One region of the Mesorhizobium sp. M4B.F.Ca.ET.214.01.1.1 genome, then DNA from elsewhere that is predicted to be linked to it. Evidence: riboswitches for the same ligand, from Rfam matches in the RefSeq annotation. Region 1 holds a riboswitch; the other holds the start of a gene.
The links. Region 1 has a riboswitch for thiamine pyrophosphate ahead of thiB (thiamine ABC transporter substrate binding subunit). Riboswitches for the same ligand answer to the same signal wherever they lie in the genome.
Positions count from the first base shown of each region.

Region 2: it holds a riboswitch for thiamine pyrophosphate, as region 1 does, so the genes downstream of both, thiC (phosphomethylpyrimidine synthase ThiC) here and thiB (thiamine ABC transporter substrate binding subunit) in region 1, are expected to answer to the same signal.

Region 1 is NZ_SRUX01000018.1:12,381-16,247, forward strand. Features, by position in the region: gene EN857_RS28415 (ABC-F family ATP-binding cassette domain-containing protein) at 1-1,473, opposite strand, end outside; gene EN857_RS28420 (thiamine diphosphokinase) at 1,475-2,119, opposite strand; TPP riboswitch at 2,221-2,334, shown strand; gene thiB (thiamine ABC transporter substrate binding subunit) at 2,378-3,382, shown strand; gene thiP (thiamine/thiamine pyrophosphate ABC transporter permease) at 3,794-3,867, shown strand, end outside.
Region 2 is NZ_SRUX01000024.1:23,929-27,795, forward strand. Features, by position in the region: gene EN857_RS31530 (hypothetical protein) at 1-410, shown strand, start outside; gene EN857_RS31535 (FkbM family methyltransferase) at 407-1,159, shown strand; TPP riboswitch at 1,255-1,371, shown strand; gene thiC (phosphomethylpyrimidine synthase ThiC) at 1,475-3,310, shown strand; gene thiO (glycine oxidase ThiO) at 3,307-3,867, shown strand, end outside.

The DNA of each region.
Region 1 (3,867 bases):
CAGCATGTCGGAATAGCCGCCGGCATATTCGATCCAACGGCCGCCGCCATCCGGTGCGATCACGCTGGTGACGGTGCGGTCGAGGAAATCGCGATCGTGGCTGACCAGGATGACGGTGCCGGCGAAGCCGGCCACCATTTCCTGCAGCAGCTCCAGGGTCTCCATGTCGAGGTCGTTGGTCGGTTCGTCGAGCACCAGCAGGTTGGCCGGCCTGGCCAGAACGCGGGCGAGCAGCAGGCGCGCCCGCTCGCCGCCCGAAAGCTCGCGCACCGGCGTGCGCGCCTGCTCCGGCTTGAACAGGAAGTCCTTCATGTAGGAGACGACATGGCGCTGCTCGCCATTGACGAGAAGGTTCTCGCCGCGCCCGTCGGTGAGGTAATGCGCCAGCGTCTCCTGCGGATCGACGGCCTCGCGCTTCTGGTCGAGCGTGGCGATCTCGAGATTGACGCCGAGCCGCACCGAACCGGCATCCGGCGCCAATTCGCCGGTCAGCATCTTCAAAAGCGTCGTCTTGCCGGCGCCGTTCGGCCCGACCAGGCCGACGCGGTCGCCGCGCTGGATGCGGGTGGAAAAACCCTTGACCACGGTGAGGTCGCCGAAGCTCTTTTCGATGCTCTTGGCCTCGATCACCAGCTTGCCGGACTCGGCGGCGTCGCTGGCCACCAGGGTGGCCGTGCCCTCGGCGCCGCGATGGCTGCGGAAACGCTGGCGCATGGTCTGCAACTCGCCGAGCCGTCGCATGTTGCGCTTGCGCCGTGCAGTCACGCCGTAGCGCAGCCAGTGCTCCTCGCGCACGATCTGGCGGCCGAGCTTGTGCTGCTCGCGCTCTTCCTCTTCCAGCACCTGGTCGCGCCACTCCTCGAAATGGCCAAAGCCCTTGTCCAGCCGCTTGGTCTGGCCGCGGTCGAGCCAGACGGTGGCGCGTGATACGCGCTCGAGGAAGCGGCGGTCGTGCGAGATCAGGATCACCGCCGAGGAGGTGCGGGCAAGGTCCTCCTCCAGCCATTCGATCACCGACAGATCGAGATGGTTGGTCGGCTCGTCCAGCAGCAGAATGTCGGGCTCCGGCGCCATGACGCGGGCAAGGGCGGCGCGCCGCGCCTCGCCGCCGGACAGGTCGTTCGGCCGCTCCTCGCCGGTGAGGCCGAGATGCTCCATCAGATAGGTGGCGCGGTAGGGATCGTCGGCCGGCCCGAGTCCCGCCTCGACATAGGCGCGCACATTGGCGAAGCCATCCATGTCGGGCATTTGCGGCAGGTAGCGCACCGTCGCCGAAGGCTGGCGGAACACCTCGCCGTCCTGCGGCTCGATCATGCCGGCGGCGATCTTGAGCAGCGTCGACTTGCCGGAGCCGTTGCGGCCGACCAGCGCGATCTTGTCCCCGGCGGATGCGCTGAGTGCCGCCCCGTCGAGCAGCGGCGTGCCGCCGAAGGTCAGTCTTATCCCGTCGAGATTGAGAAGAGGCGGGGCCATGTCAGCTTTCAGGAAGAGGATAGGGGTGAGCGAGCAGCAGCGCGCGGCCGTGGCCGAGAGCGACCTCAAGCCGCCCCTTGACCTCGTTGGATATAGTCAGCGACGAGCCGAACGCCACCTCGACATGGTCGAGCGGCCATTTGGCGCCGGTGACGCTGAAGCCGGAAAGATCGGAAAAGCCGAGCACTGAAACCAGCGTGCCGTCGGCATAGTCGAAGCCGGCCTTGCCCGGCAGAAGGGGGATGCCCTCCTGCGCGCCGCTGGTCAAAAGCACGCTGATGCCGGCCTCGGCCAGGCGGACGGCGAGCGCCAGATGCAGGAAGGCGTGGTCGGCACGCTTGCCGCCGAAGGCGCCGGCCAGCACCAGGCCGGTGGCGCCGCGCTCGAGGGCGGCAGCGATCGCCAGCTCGCCGTCCGTCTTGTCCTTCTCGGCCGGAAACACCTGGCGCGGCACGGCGGCCAGATCATGCGGCAAGTCCGCCGGCACGGAATCGAAATCGCCGACCCAGAGCTCGGGCGTCAGGCCCAGCATGCGGGCATGGCCGATGCCGCCGTCGGCGGCGATGACGCGCGCGCCGGCGAGCTGGCTGTCGAGCCTAGGCGTGCGGACGAGGTCGCCGCCAAGCAGGATGGTGAATGTGCCCATGGGCGTCGCCCTTATCAGCCTCGCCGGCGAAACGGAAGCGGCGCCTTGGAAACCCGGCAAACTTCCGCTTGCGCGGTGCCGTGGCCGGGCCTATGTGTCGAAACGCTCTAACGGGGTGCCGGACGCGGGTTTTCGCGGGCCGGCTGAGAGGCAATCGCCAACCCGCTGAACCTGATCCGGTTTGTACCGGCGGAGGGATTAGACGTTTCGGAACATCCGACGCCTCAATTCCTTTCAACACCAACGAAGGAGGCGCCGATGCGCACGCTCTTATCCCACCTTGTTCTGGCCACCGGCCTGGTTTCGCTTCTCGCGGGCCCTGCGGCCGCGAAGGACAAGCTCACCGTCTACACCTATGAAAGCTTCACCGCCGAGTGGGGGCCAGGCCCGGCGGTGAAGAAGGAATTCGAGGCCGAATGCGGCTGCGATCTCGAATTCGTCTCGGTCGCCGACGGCGTGGCGTTGCTCAACCGCGTCAAGCTGGAAGGCGCGGCGACCAAGGCCGACATCGTGCTCGGCCTCGACACCAACCTGACGGCGGAAGCCAAGGCGAGCGGCCTGTTCGCACCGCATGGCGGCGTGTCCGGCCTCAACGTCCCCGGCGACTGGAGCGACGACACGTTCGTGCCGTTCGACTACGGCTATTTCGCCGTCGTCTACGACACCGAAAAGCTTAAAGTCCCGCCGAAGAGCCTGAAGGAACTGGTCGAGGGCAGCGCCACCGACAAGATCGTCATCCAGGATCCGCGCACCTCGACGCCCGGCCTCGGCCTGCTGCTCTGGGTGAAGTCGGTCTATGGGGACAAGGCGCCGGAAGCCTGGGCCAAGCTCAAGCCCAAGGTGCTGACGGTGACGCCGGGCTGGAGCGAGGCCTATGGCCTGTTCACCAAGGGCGAGGCGCCGATGGTGCTGTCCTACACGACCTCGCCGGCCTATCACATGGTCGCGGAAAACACCGAGCGCTACCAGGCCGCGTCCTTCGAGGAGGGCGAATATCTGCAGATCGAGGTTGCCGGCATCACCACGACAGGGGCGAAGAACCCGCTGGCGGAAAAGTTCATCGCCTTCATGACCGGGCCGAAATTCCAGGATGTGATCCCCGAAACCAACTGGATGTTCCCGGCCGGCAAGACCGACAAGCCGCTCAATCCGGCCTTCGACAAACTGGTCAAGCCGACCAAGACCTTGCTGTTCAGCGCCGAAGAGGTCGCCGCCAACCGCAAGGCCTGGGTGGACGAATGGCTGGCGGCGATGAGCAAGTAGGTTTTTCGATGCTTGCGCCAAGCCACCCCCCGCAAGGGGGGAGAGATCACACAATCTTCGGAAGGGAGCCTTTGCCGCTGAGGACAGGCGCCGGCTCGGATGACTTGGCATCCTTCCTCTCCCCCGTCGATCGGGGGAGAGGTGGCGTGCGAAGCTCGACGGAGTGGGGGTCGACCTTGGCGCGCATCAAGACGATGCTTGCACGCGATCCTCTTTCCTGTGTCCGCTGCGGCGGTTTCCAGGTGGTTCCCCCACTCCGTCGCCGCTTCGCGGCGCCACCTCTCCCCCCTCCGGAGGGAGAGGAAAGCAGCCTCCGCGGGGGAGATGGCCGGCAGGACAGAGGGGGGCGCGAAGGAACTCGACGTTCATTGAGTTCGAGCCAACCAGCCATCCGGAGACTGGTGGTGCAGCGTGCAGCTCGCGCCTCGCTCTGACCCCCGTATCACCGCCGGCATCGCCGCGCTAGGCGCCATCACCTTGCTGAT
Region 2 (3,867 bases), on a different contig from region 1:
GGCCGCATCTGTGGTTCTCCACGATCGAGCAGCACTACAACATGGACGGCTTCGAACCACCATTCTCGCTCGCGGCCTACCTCAAGGCCTTCGCGGTCTCGCTGCTGCGTGCGATCAACGCCAACAGTTGGGTGGGCGTCTCGGTTCTGGCGCTGGCCGGATGGTACGCGCTTGGCCGCGCCGGTTTCCGCCTCGAGCGCCGCGCCGGTATCCTGCTTGCGGCGCTGGTGCTCGGCGTGCTGGCGAAGTTCACGGTGTTCCCGATCCACGACACACGCATCTATTTCCCCAACCTGCTGCCGCCCTTCCTATTGCTGGGCGGCCCGCTGATGGCGCTGTGGGCCTCGGTCGGCCAACGCCGCGCCGCGCCGCTCGTCGTTGGCGGAGACAAGCCCGGAGACACGCAATGAGTTCCGTTTCCAACCTGGCGCGCATCGCGCTCTCGTTCGGCCTTCCGGCCGGGCTGCTCGATCGCGGGCCGGCGCTGCGCGGCACGAAGTTCCTCGCCCGGGCGGCGCTGATGGCACGCTTCGGCGGCAGGCCGTTCCAGATGGTCAATGTCGGCGCCTGCGACGGCGCCCTATTCGACGACGTCACGCCCTGGCTGCATCGCATTCCAAGGGCGCGGGCGATGCTGGTCGAACCGATCCCCTACAATCAGAAGCGCCTGCGCGCCAACTATCCCGATACCGGGCGCTTCATCATCGAGCCTGTGGCGGTGACGCGGACCAGGGGGACGATCACCGTTCATACATTTGACGCCGCCGCGCTCGAAGACGGCACGCTGCCGATCGAGTTCATCGGCTGCTCGTCGGTAACCGACACCAATCTGATGTCGGGCAAGAACGCCTGGGGCGAGGCGGACGCCAACTTCAACAAGTTCGCGCCGCACCTCAAGGACATCGAGGTGCCGTCGGAGACACTGCAGACGCTGCTCGACCGCAACGGCATTGCCTATATCGACGCCTTCCTCGTCGATTGCGAGGGCGCCGACTGGATGGTGTTCGACCAATTGGACCTCAAGCGCTACCGTCCCGGCATGATCAAGATCGAAGTCGGCGCGCTGCCGGCGGCCGAGATCGGCCAGGTGGTGGTCAAACTGAAGACCGCTGGCTACCAGGTCGGCTTCCAGGCCGAGGACGTCTGGGCTTTCGCCTGAGTTTCGCCGACCCCCCGTCCACAAGGGCAAGTCTCTCCCGCCGCCGCGCCGGCAGAACACGGCTTGACAAAGCGGCGCCGGCCCCTCCAACCTGAGGCATTCACCAGGGGAGTCCCGGCAAGGGGCTGAGATACTGCTGGCTTTCGCGGCGCAGTGACCCGTTGAACCTGATCCAGTTCATGCTGGCGTAGGGACGGTGCAAGCGCTTTGCGGGAGTCTATGCCCGAGGTCCTGTTTCGGCAGGGCGACCAAAGCGTCTTTTCATCCTTCCGGCACAGAACTGGGTCTCCAATGCATGAGCAAAGGAGCCTCAAGATGAATGCCCTTACCCCCACCGTGTCGACGGGGCCGTTGCCCGCCTCGCGCAAGGTCCACAAGCAAGGCAGCCTCCACCCCCAGATCAAAGTGCCGATGCGCGAGATCTCCGTCCATCCGACGGCCGGCGAGCCGCCCGTTACCGTTTACGATCCATCCGGCGCCTATACCGACCCGGCTGTCGAAACCAACATCGAAAAGGGCCTTGCCCGGCTTCGCCAGGAATGGGTTACAGCACGCGGCGATGTCGAAGCCTATGACGGCCGCCATGTGCGTCCGGAAGACAACGGGTTCGCGACAGGCGAGCGCCTGACGCCGGAATTTCCGATCCGCAATCGTCCGCTGCGGGCGAAAGCCGGCAAGGCGGTGACCCAGCTTGCCTATGCGCGCGCCGGCATCATCACGCCCGAGATGGAGTTCGTCGCGATCCGCGAGAATCTGGGCCGCGAGGCCCTGCGCGGTAAGCTCGAGCGCGACGGAGAAGCCTTCGGCGCGGCAATCCCCGACTTCGTGACGCCAGAATTCGTGCGCGACGAGGTGGCGCGCGGGCGGGCGATCATTCCCGCCAACATCAATCATCCCGAGAGCGAGCCGATGATCATCGGGCGCAATTTCCTGGTCAAGATCAACGCCAATATCGGCAACTCCGCTGTCATCTCGTCGATGGCCGAAGAGGTCGAGAAGATGGTGTGGGCGATCCGCTGGGGCGCCGACACGGTGATGGACCTGTCGACGGGCCGCAACATCCACAACATCCGCGAATGGATCGTGCGCAATGCGCCAGTCCCGATTGGCACGGTGCCGCTTTACCAGGCACTGGAAAAGGTGGGCGGCATCGCCGAGGACCTGACATGGGAGGTGTATCGCGACACGCTGATCGAGCAGGCCGAGCAGGGCGTCGACTATTTCACCATCCACGCCGGCGTGCGGCTGCACTATATCCCGCTGACCGTCGACCGGGTGACCGGGATCGTCTCGCGCGGTGGCTCGATCATGGCCAAATGGTGCCTGCACCATCACCGGGAGAGCTTCCTCTACGAACACTTCGCCGAGATCTGCGACATTTGCCGTGCCTACGACGTGTCCTTCTCGCTCGGCGACGGGCTTCGTCCGGGCTCGATCGCCGACGCCAACGACGCCGCGCAGTTCGCCGAGCTGGAAACGCTAGGCGAGCTGACTCAGATCGCCTGGGCCAAGGACTGCCAGGTGATGATCGAGGGGCCCGGTCATGTGCCGATGCACAAGATCAAGCAGAACATGGACAAGCAGCTCGCCGTCTGCAGCGAGGCGCCGTTCTATACGCTGGGGCCGCTGACGACCGACATCGCGCCGGGCTACGACCACATCACCTCAGGCATAGGTGCTGCCATGATCGGCTGGTTCGGCACGGCCATGCTCTGCTACGTCACGCCGAAGGAACATCTCGGCCTGCCCGACCGCAATGACGTCAAGACCGGCGTGATCACCTATAAGATCGCCGCCCATGCCGCGGATCTCGCCAAGGGCCACCCTGCGGCGAAGGTCAGGGACGATGCCCTTTCCCGCGCGCGGTTCGAGTTCCGCTGGGAAGACCAGTTCAACCTGTCGCTCGACCCCGAAACGGCGCGCTCGTTCCACGACGAGACCTTGCCCAAGGAGGCGCACAAGCTGGCGCATTTCTGCTCGATGTGCGGGCCGAAATTCTGCTCCATGCGCATTTCCCACGACATCCGCGCCGAGGCACAGAAAGAAGGCATGGCGGCGATGGCGGCGAAATACCGTGAGGGCGGCGATCTCTACGTGCCGGCGGACGAGACCGGCGCACCGCTCATACCACAGGGGCGTGAGCCGTCATGAAGGTGCTGGTCAATGGGGCCGGCGTCGCCGGCCTCACCGCCGCCTTCGAACTCGCCACGCGCGGCGCGACGGTGACGGTTGCGGAGACAAGGCACGGCCTTGGCGGCAATGCGTCGTGGTTCGCCGGCGGCATGCTGGCGCCCTGGTGCGAGCGTGAAAGCGCCGAGCAGCCGGTGCTGGATCTCGGACGCGACGCCGCTGACTGGTGGGATGCGGCGACGCCCGGCCAGGTGACGCGGGCCGGAACGCTGGTCGTGGCCGCGCCGCGCGATGCGGGCGAGCTCGACCGCTTCGCCAGCCGCACGACGGGTCACCGGCGTGTCGATGAAGACCAAGTCGCGCGCCTCGAGCCCGACCTCGCCGGCAGCTTCCGTCGTGGACTGCTCTTCCCCGACGAGGCCCACCTCGACCCGCGCGAGGCGATGGCGAAACTTCATGACCGGCTCGCGGCCATGGGCGTCGCATTCCGCTTCGGCGCCGATATCAGGCAGGTTTCCGGTTTCGATCGCCGGATCGACTGCACGGGAATGGCCGCTGTCGACGACAGGCTGCGCGGC